DNA from 3 places in the Dechloromonas aromatica RCB genome. Region 1 is predicted to be linked to each of the others. Evidence: riboswitches for the same ligand, from Rfam matches in the RefSeq annotation. Region 1 holds a riboswitch; each other region holds the start of a gene.
What was found. A riboswitch is a leader RNA that binds a small molecule or an ion and turns the genes downstream of it on or off. The one in region 1 is predicted to bind cobalamin.

Region 2: it holds a riboswitch for cobalamin, as region 1 does, so the genes downstream of both, bluB (5,6-dimethylbenzimidazole synthase) here and DARO_RS20530 (TonB-dependent receptor) in region 1, are expected to answer to the same signal.
Region 3: it holds a riboswitch for cobalamin, as region 1 does, so the genes downstream of both, DARO_RS08685 (TonB-dependent receptor domain-containing protein) here and DARO_RS20530 (TonB-dependent receptor) in region 1, are expected to answer to the same signal.

Annotation. Positions count from the first base shown of each region.
Region 1 covers NC_007298.1:4,324,424-4,327,605, forward strand. The annotation lists gene DARO_RS20510 (sulfite exporter TauE/SafE family protein) at 1-167, opposite strand, end outside; gene DARO_RS20515 (EVE domain-containing protein) at 164-625, opposite strand; RNA gene ssrS (6S RNA) at 680-860, opposite strand; gene DARO_RS20520 (cell division protein ZapA) at 890-1,225, opposite strand; gene DARO_RS20525 (hypothetical protein) at 1,227-1,424, opposite strand; cobalamin riboswitch at 1,540-1,745, shown strand; gene DARO_RS20530 (TonB-dependent receptor) at 1,850-3,182, shown strand, end outside.
Region 2 covers NC_007298.1:153,661-156,842, forward strand. The annotation lists gene cobD (threonine-phosphate decarboxylase CobD) at 1-236, opposite strand, end outside; gene cbiB (adenosylcobinamide-phosphate synthase CbiB) at 229-1,143, opposite strand; gene bluB (5,6-dimethylbenzimidazole synthase) at 1,140-1,886, opposite strand; cobalamin riboswitch at 1,928-2,123, opposite strand; gene DARO_RS00770 (DUF6976 family protein) at 2,199-3,182, opposite strand, start outside.
Region 3 covers NC_007298.1:1,812,750-1,815,931, forward strand. The annotation lists gene DARO_RS08685 (TonB-dependent receptor domain-containing protein) at 1-1,336, opposite strand, end outside; cobalamin riboswitch at 1,470-1,740, opposite strand; gene cobJ (precorrin-3B C(17)-methyltransferase) at 1,814-2,794, opposite strand; gene DARO_RS08695 (cobalamin biosynthesis protein) at 2,791-3,182, opposite strand, start outside.

The sequences.
Region 1 (3,182 bases):
GAGGTGCCGAGCGCCAAGTGCATGACGTGTTCCGGCGGAAAACTCTGGGCCACGAACAGCATGTACATGAAGGGCACCAGCGTCAGGCCGCCGCCAACGCCGAACAGGCCGGCGACAAAACCGCCGAAGATGCCGAGCAGGGGGTAGGTCAACCACCAGAGAGTCATTTCAGGTCCATCAGTTGTTGAGTGATGAAAGCCCATTCTTCGGCGCTGACCGGCGTGATCGAAAGCCGGTTGCCGCGGGCAAGGAGGCGCATGTTAGCAAGTTCGGCATAGGTGCGCAGTTCGGTCAGCGGCACATAGCGCGTTTTCTCCCCGAAGCGCACGTCGCGGAGTAGCCAGCGTGGATTCTCCAGTGTTGATTTGGGGTCGAAATAGGGGCTGGCCGGCTCAAACTGGGTGGCATCCGGATAAGGCTCCGAACAAACCTCGCAAATACCGGCGACACCCGGTTCGGCGCAACCGGAATGGTAGAAGAAGGCCAAATCACCGATCTGCATCGCATCACGCATGAAATTGCGCGCCTGATAGTTGCGGACACCGAACCACGGAACCGTCCCGTTCCTCGCCAGGTCATCGATCGAAACCTCGTCAGGCTCCGACTTCATCAGCCAGTATTGCATCGCTTGCACCCAAAAATGGAAACGGGTGGCAGATTGCTCTGCCACCCGTTGGATTTGGTCCCCGCGAGTGCCGTCAGGCCGGCATCCTGAACCTGGGTTCAGAGTGGCTGCTTTCCCCCCGTATCAGGCACACTCGATAAAGAGCGCGCACAACAACGGTTTCAATGGTCCGCAACCGATGCCAATTAGCATTGGTTCAAGGAATATATGGCCTTAACAAACACCGCAGGGAACACTTGGCGGGCTACGCCCACACCGATCAGATCAGAGATCCAGTCGTTGCTGAGGCGCCAGCACGGCATCCAGCCGCGCTCCCATGTCACCGATTCTACGCTTCGTTTCGGAAGTATCAACCGCTTCCGCAAACTCTTTTTGCGCGCCCTCTCCACCCCCTGAAAGGTGCTCGTGGGCGATGTTGAGCGCAGCCATGACGGCAACGCGTTCGGCGATGGTGTTCTTGGTGCGCTGGGCGATGTCGCGCATCTTGCCGTCGACCAGATCGACGGCTGCGAGCAGGGCGTCGCGCTCTTCCGGTCCGCAGGCAACGCGATATTCGCGACCCATGATTTTCACGTCGAGGAAATTCGGCTCCAGACTCATCTCAGGCATCCTCGGGGATCTTGTCCATCAGACCTACCAGGCGCTCACGGGCGGCGCTCATGGTCTGACGCAGATGCAGCCGCTCGGCCTCGGCCGCGACCATCTGGTTTCTCAAAACTTCGTTTTCGGCGCGCAACTGGTGAACCAGGGCAACGACCTGTTCGATCTTGGTTTCGAGTGTTTCGAGTTCGACATTCATGGCGCGAACTATAGAGGGAAAAATGCCGCCCGGTCAAGGACTAAGCCTTTATTCTCAAAGTGGTTTATAGCAACTTGCCGGCACTTTGCTGATGCACTGCAGCAACGATGTATGTAGAATGCGCGCCGTGTCAGGTGCTGCGTACGGATTCTCCAAGCGCAGTTAAACGGGAAAGCGGTGCGTCTCCAACGAGACCATGCCGCTGCTGCCCCCGCAACGGTAAGCAAGTGCGGGCGTATCACACAGCCACTGGGAAATACCTGGGAAGGCGATACGTCAAAACTTGCGAGCCCGGATACCGGCCTGAGACAAAAAGTGGAAGTGCCACGGGGTAGTGGCGCCGGTTCCTGTGACTCGCTCCCTCCCCCGCACGTCCTTTTCGAAGCATTCCGGCATGCGGGGACGCCTGTCCGGAGGGGAGAACCATGAAAATCCACCTGCGACCCATCACGCTGGGCCTGATCACCGCTTTCAGCCAGCCTTTGTCGGCCTTTGCCCAGCAAGCGCTGGAGCCCGTCGTCGTCACCGCCACTCGCGGTCCCTTGCTGCTGGAACATGCCACGGGAGAAACCGTCGTCATCGGCCGCCAGGAAATCGAGGCGCGGCAAACCGATCGCCTGACCGACATCGTCAACAACACCGCCGGTGTTTTCGTATCCACCGGCAAAGGCCCGCTGCAAACCACACCGGGCTTCGCACTGCGCGGTATCCCGAGCGACCGTCGTGCCCTCGTCCTGCTCGACGGCATCCCGATGACCGATGGCTACGCCGGCAGCGTGCTGCTCGGCGGCATCCCGACCGAATCGATCCAGCAGACGGAAATCCTGTTCGGACCGATGTCCTCGCTGTACGGTGGCAATGCGATGGGCGGCGTGGTCAATTTCGTCACCCGCATGCCGACCCGCACCGAATTCGGCTTCAATGTCGGCTACGGTGATGCCTTCGAGACGGGCAAGGCACCGGCCGATGTCCAGAAAGCCTACCTCCATGCCGGCACCCGCCTGGAAAATGGCCTGGCGATCCGCTTCACCGGCAACTGGGCGCAAACCAACGGATATCGCAGCGAATGGGTTACTGGCAGTCGACCAACGGGCTCCAGAGGCGCTATTCCGACCAGCACGGAGCTCGGCGCCGGCACCTATTTGCTTGGCCAAAAGGGCGACAACACCTGGCAGGAACACGGCGCCTCGCTGAAGCTGGAACAGCGCGTCAGCACCGACACCTCCTGGCGTGCTGGCTGGCTGCTGCAGGACTACCACTATGGTTACGCCGCCCCGGAATCCTTCGTGCGTAGCAATGCCACCGGCGCCCCAATCTACAACGTTTCCTTCGCCGGTGGCGACAGCAACTACACCCGCCAGCTGTTCCATGCCGGCTTCGACACCAAGCTGGGGATCGGCCAATTGAACGTGCTGGCCAGCCATACTGCCGTGACGACCAATTCGTACATCATAGCAACGACCGGCAGCACAGCCTTTGGCGGCCCAGGCCGGATCAGCGACAGCCCATCGGAATCGACAGCATTCGACACCTACTGGAATGCCTCGCTCGGCGCCCATGACCTGACCGTCGGCTACGCCTACCGCCAGGACTCGGCCGACGCCAAGGATTACACCCTGAGCAACTGGGGCAATCCTGAATCCAAGACCGCGCTGTACTCGACTGCCTCCGGCAAGATGTACCTGCATGGCGCCTACCTTCAGGACAACTGGCAGCTTGCGCCAAGCCTGACCGTGCAGGGCGGCCTGCGCTACGACC
Region 2 (3,182 bases), 330 kb from region 1:
CACTGGATGGCGGCTTGCGAGCCGGCGACGGGCAGCAGGTTGGCGTTGCCGTAATAGGCGGCGGCAGCAGCTTCCAGTCCATCATGATTTTCCGGCAGGCGGTGCCAGACGCTCGGCGGTAGCGCCGGGACGGGCCACGCCTCAGGATTGATGCCGGTGGACAAGTCGAGCCAGTTTTCCAGCGGGATGTTGTAGTGTGCCGCGGCTTCACGCAGGCGGCCGCCGTGTTCAAGCATGCAGGAGTCCAATCGCAAAAAGTACGGCCAACCATAACCACAGGCTGTGCCTGATCAGGGAGATCGCCCGGCCAAGGTCGGCGGCCGCTGGGGGCGGACCGGAACCGAGTGGTGGGCGGCTTTCCACTTGCCCGTGATAGATCGCCGCCCCGCCGAGTTGCACGCCAAGGCTGCCGGCCCCGGCCGACATTACCGGCCCGGCATTCGGACTGTCCCAACCCGGCGCCTGGGTTCGCCAGCAGGCCAGGGCGTTGCGGGTCTGGCCGAGCAAGGCATAAGTCAGGGCCGTCAGGCGGGCCGGAACCCAGTTCAAGGCGTCGTCAAAACGGGCGGCAAAACGGCCGAACAGGTTGAAGCGCTCGGTGCGGTAGCCCCACATTGCATCCAGCGTATTGGCCAGCCGGAAGAGCAGGGCGCCGGGGCCGCCGAGCAGGGCAAACCAGAACAGCGTGCCGAAGATGGCATCGTTGCCATTTTCCAGTATCGACTCGACGCCGGCCTTGGCGATGCCGGATTCATCCAGCGTCGATGTCTCGCGAGAAACAATCCAGCTGACGCGCTGCCGTGCCTCGTCAAGATGCCCTTCCCGCAAGGGTTTGGCGATGGCTTCAGCGTGTTCGCACAGGCTCTGGGCGCCGAGTGCGAAGTAGAGGAGAACGACGTCGACGGTCAAGGGAGTGACGGGGCGTACCAGCCAGGCCAGTCCGACAAACGGCAGGACAGCCAGCGCCCAGGCAAACAGGCCGGAGGCAAGACGGTGGTTGTTCAGGCGCTTTTCGATAGCGGCTGCCAGATTGCCAAAGCCAACGAGCGGATGGAAACGGCGCACTTCGCCGAGCAGGCGGTCGAGCAGCACGGCGACCAGGGCGGCGGCCGGCATGGCAAGGGCACCCTCGGGCATCATCATTTCGGGAAGATGCCCCGTTGCTGGATATCGTCCTGCATGGTGGCGAGCGTGTTGGTCAGCGACTCATTCCGGGCGACATCGGCCTGGCCCCACTGGTCGTAGTAGAGCAGATCGGCAATCGGCAGGCGGGGCAGCCAGCCGGTCTTTTCCAGTTCCGGCTTGTCGTGGAAATGGCTGACGTAACCGATGCACAGGTAGGCAATGGGCACGATCTCGCTCGGGATACCAAGCGCTGCCTGCAGTTCCGGCTGGTTGAAAATGCTGACCCAGCCGACGCCCAGTCCTTCGGCGCGGGCGGCCAGCCACAGGTTTTGCACGGCGCAGACGCTGGAGTAGAGGTCCATCGTCTTGATATGGGTGCGGCCGACGACGACCGGGCCGGTCCGTTCGCGGTCGCAGGTGATGCACAGGTTAATCGGCGATTCGACGATGCCTTCGAGCTTGAGCTGGTTGTAGGTTTCCCGCTTGCCCTCCGGGAACATCATCGCGGCTTCCGCATGCGCCTTGGCGAAGATGTCGCGGACCCGCTGCTTGACCTCGGGCGAGCGGACGAGCAGAAAGTTCCACGGTTGCATGAAACCGACCGATGGCGCATGGTGGGCGGCCATCAGTACGCGGCTGAGCACCTCGTCCGGCACCGGATCCGGCAGGAACTGGCCGCGCACGTCGCGGCGATTGAAAATGGTGCGATAGATGGCGGCGCGCTCGGCGTCCGAAAACGAATGGTCAATCTGGTTTTCCATGAATTCCCCTTGTGGAAAAACGATGACTGCTTGTCCATGCAGCCCGGTTTCGTCTCCCGGCCGGTCTTCTGACTCGGATTCACCCGGCCGATGCGCCTTCCCGGCCGGGTTTTCCCTGACCAGTGGCTTTTCGCATCGCCCGTCCTCCTTACAGCGTTGGGCACGCGGCGGATTTGCACCGCCTTCCCGATTCTCCCGCCGATAAATCGGCCGGGCACCGAGAGACATAAAGGCCGGATGCTAAGCGACCCTAGGCTGGCAGGCAAGTCATGGAGAAGCGAGCTGCTTTCCCAATGAAAGTGCCGCTGCCGTTCATTCGCCTATCGTCAGAAGCGCCATGGTCTGGTTGAGCAGTTGATAGCCAATTTCGCCAAACGTCATCGGGCCGCCGATCGCACCGGCCTGCTTGCCCTCCAGTTCCGAGTACAGGAAATTGAGCACGCAGTTGCAGGCAAATTCCGGTTGGCCAAGGCCGCCGGGTAGGGCGGCGGCAAAGGTCTGGACGTAGTCGGTCAGTGGGCTGGCCATCCGGTATTCGGTGCCGGCAAACACCGGTGCGTAGAAGTCCACCTGCCCGTTTTCAAGATCGATGTTGCGGATGCTGACGTTGATCAGGGCGCCGCAGTAGTCGGCCACCAGCGGCAGACGGCTATCGAGCTGATGGCTGACCAGGTATTCGGCAAAATTCCGGGCTTGGCCGTCGATTTCGCAGGCGCCGGCCGAAAATCCTGACGTCGGGAAGCGGAGGATCGGCGTGGGCGCCGCCCGGAACGGATTCACGATCTCGACCTGAGCATAGCGATGGTCCGGCAGGGCGACATCGATGACTGCCGCCTTGTCGTCGGAAAACTCCAGGGTTTCGCCCAGCACGACCAAGGGCTTGCGGGTGCCGAGTTCGGCCAGATGGACGCCGGCAATCCAGCCGACCAGCGGCTTCATGTACATCTCTTCGTAGTTTGGCGCATTTTCCGCAAACAGGCGGTGGGCCTCGCTGAAGGCCGGGATGATCAGCAAAGTGTAGCCGTTGTCGGGCGCCTCGTGGCAGATCGCTGGTAGCTCATCTGTGGCGCGCAAAGACAGGCGGGGTGGCTGGGCAAAGCATTCGATCAGCTGGACGTAAACGCGATCCTTGGTGGTGATGCCACCTTCGCTGCCAATGAAGTAGGGGATGGTGCCGCCGATCCAGTGTCCGGGTGGCAGTTGTCGCAGCGCTGTTTCATCGCCGGCAATGCTCATGAAATGGCCGCTTTCGATCAGGGCGCTGGCTTCGGTGATGGTCAGCAGGCCGTTTTGTGG
Region 3 (3,182 bases), 2.0 Mb from region 1:
CGCCGTTTTCCATGTTGTTGGCCCCGCCCAACGCAATGACCTCGGCCCGGATCTGGTCGTAGCGTGCACCGATACTGCTCCGCAGCCAGGGCAGCCATTGTGTTTTGATCTCCATGAACAGCCCGCTAGCCGTTTCGGTGATTCTGTCCTCGCGCACGGTATTGGTCCGCTGGCGATTTTCCGTGTTGTAGAGCCCAACGCTGGCGATACGGTCCTGGCGCAGCTGAATCCCCGCCATCAGTTCGCTGTCCTTGCACTGCGGGCCGAGGAACCAGCTATGGCGCAGCTCGCCGCCCCAGACGAGGCGCTCGTCGGCTTGTTCGTGCTGATCGCCGGCCAGACCGCTGATATAACCGGAGGGTGCCGAGAACAGATTGAGGCCGTAGTCGATGACGTATAAATTGGCTCGCGTGGCACCTTTTTCATCGGTTGTAGCCCATTCGCCGGACAGACTGTAACGGTGAGTCTGACCACCGTCGTTTTTGACCAACGTGCCGTAGCGGCCGATTTCACCGCTGCTGATGGCGCGCTCCGGCACGTGCTCGGAGGCCGTCCACTCGGCCTTGTAGAGCATGGCTGTGAGGGCAAAACCGTTGGCCGCTGTGCCGGATGAAAGGCGGAATACCGCATTCTGCTTGCTCAGGTTTTCCGGTTGCTCCCAGGGGCCATTGTTGCCGGCCAGCTCGACGCCGGCGAGCAGGCTGAAACCGTTGAGTTCGCTGCTGCCGGCCGCGAGTAGCCGACGGTAATTGTGCTGGCCCAGGCCAAGTTCCACAAAGGGGGCATTCAGCTTGCGCTGGTAATCGATGCGGGCGCTGCCGCTGGTGGCGAAGTCGCCATCCTCGGCACCATAGACGCCTTTTTTGTATTTGACCGTGCTGACCAGTTCGGGAATCAGGAAATTGAGGTCCATGTAGCCTTGGCCGTGGGCATGGCTGACCATGTTGACCGGCATCCCCATGACCAGTGTCGAGAAGTCGCTGCCATGGTCGAGGTTGAAGCCGCGCAGGAAATACTGGTTGGCCTTGCCATCACCGGAATGCTGGGTGACCACCATGCCCGGTACAACTTCCATGACCTCGGCCGGGCGGAGCAAGGGCCGGTTGGCCAGTTGCCTGGCCGTGACCGTTCCCTCGCTGGCCGCTTCGGCGATACCGATCAAGTCCTTGCTGCCGCTGCTGACGGTGACTTCCTGCAGCGTCGGCAGGCCGGCGGCAATGGCCGGCAAGGCATAAGCCGACAGCAGGGCCAGTGCCAGGGAAGAGAGTCGCCTGACTGGATGGACTGGGGTGCCTGGCTCACTCGCTGGCTGGAGACTGAATCCTGTTTTTGACATCTGAGTCGAACTCCCATGTTCTACCGTCAGCTTGCGGATGACGACAAGGCATGGCGCAGGGCCATGCTTCAACTGCCGCCATCAGCTTCCCCGCAGACGGTCTATTGCATATCGTCGCCACACCGTAGAGCGCAGCGACACCAAGCAACAGGCCGGTCTCCGGGCTGGCAAGTCTTGAAGTGTCGCCTTCCCGGCCCGACCGCGCACGTCCTATGGACGCCACGTGACGAACCAGTGGCTGGTGACCCCATGCCGGGGCACCTTGACACTTCCGCACTCGCTTACCGTTGCGGGGGCAGCCGGGGCATTGTGGTCACTCGTTTTATCGAGTCGCCACGCACCTCGTTCCCGTTTCACCTTTGGCCGTTGAATCAGCCAAAGACACCTGTTGCTGTTTGTCCGGCAAAACGACCGATCTCTGCTGCGCCGGACGGCAGCCATTAATTCAAAGCGGTGCGATTTCTGCACCGGCTGGCGTCATGCCTCGATCTCGTTCGCTTCGCCTTCCGCAGGGACTTCGCTAGCCAGCACGGCAGCGATGTAGTCCTCCGGCAGGCGGTGCTCGATGGCCAGTTCGGCGGCACTCTTGCCGCTCGCCTGAATGCTCGCCATCCAGCCGTTGAGGCCGGTGGACAGCGAGCGGCCAGCCTGTTCGCCGTCGTGGGTATTGCGTTCGCCAGCCTCGACGGCGTACTTGTTCGCATAGCCGCGCGGCGTCACCATCAGGCCATGTTTGATGAAGGTGTTGGAATTGCCGATCAGTACGGTCGACAGCATGCCGATGTCAGCCTCGCCCATCTTTTCCAGCGTCGTGAATTCGATGCGCTGCTTCGGCCGGTAGGCAGATTTGACGATGGCGACTGGGGTTTTCGGATCGCGGTGGCGCAGGAATAGGCGTTGCGCTTCGACGATCTGCTGGGTGCGGCGACCGCTTTTCGGGTTGTACAGCGCAACGACGAAATCGGCATAGGCCACCGCATCGAGCCGGCGGGCGATGGTCGGCCATGGTGTCAGCAGGTCGGACAGGGAAATGGCGCAGAAATCGTGGGTCAGCGGGGCGCCGACCAGCGCGGCGCAGGTGTTCAGCGCCGAAGCGCCGGGGATGATCTCGACTTCAATGTCCGAATCCGGCGTCCACCCGGCCTGGAACAGTACTTCGAAGGTCGGCCCGGCCATGCCGTAAACGCCGGCGTCGCCCGATGAAATCAGGGCCACCTTCTTGCCCTGGCGGGCCCGGTCGAGTGACTCGATGGCCCGGTCGAGTTCCTCGGTCATCGATTTCTTGATGACTTCCTTGCCGACCACGAGATCGGCCACCAAGCGGATATAGGTAACGTAGCCGATGATCGTGTCGGCTTCGGCGATGGCGGCGCGAGCACGAGCGGTCAGGTGGTCGTTGCTGCCCGGGCCGAGGCCGACCAACATGATTTTCCCGGTTTTCGTCTGAGTTTCATTCATTCTGGAATCCTTGCAATGGAGACAGTCGCGTTACGCCCATCCGGGCCGCGCAACTTGTGTTTTTCGATGATCAAATGGGTCTGGTCGGCACGGGCAGCGAGTAGGGCTGCCGCCTCCGAAACCGAAGGGGTGCCGGTATATTTGCGGACCGTTTCCGAGGGGGTGGGGACCTCGACCGCCGCCAGCGCTGCCGCCGGATGGAAATCAATCATCCATCCGTGTTGGGCGGCCACTTCAAGCAGCCCGACCTCATCGGCCTTCAGGTCAATCGACGCGACGCCCGCTACATCGGCTGGCGTGGCATTGGCCGCCGCCAGCGCTTCGCCAATCGCCTGCGCGATGGTGCTCGCTGGCGTGTTCCGGTCGCAACCGAGACCGAGGGTGATTT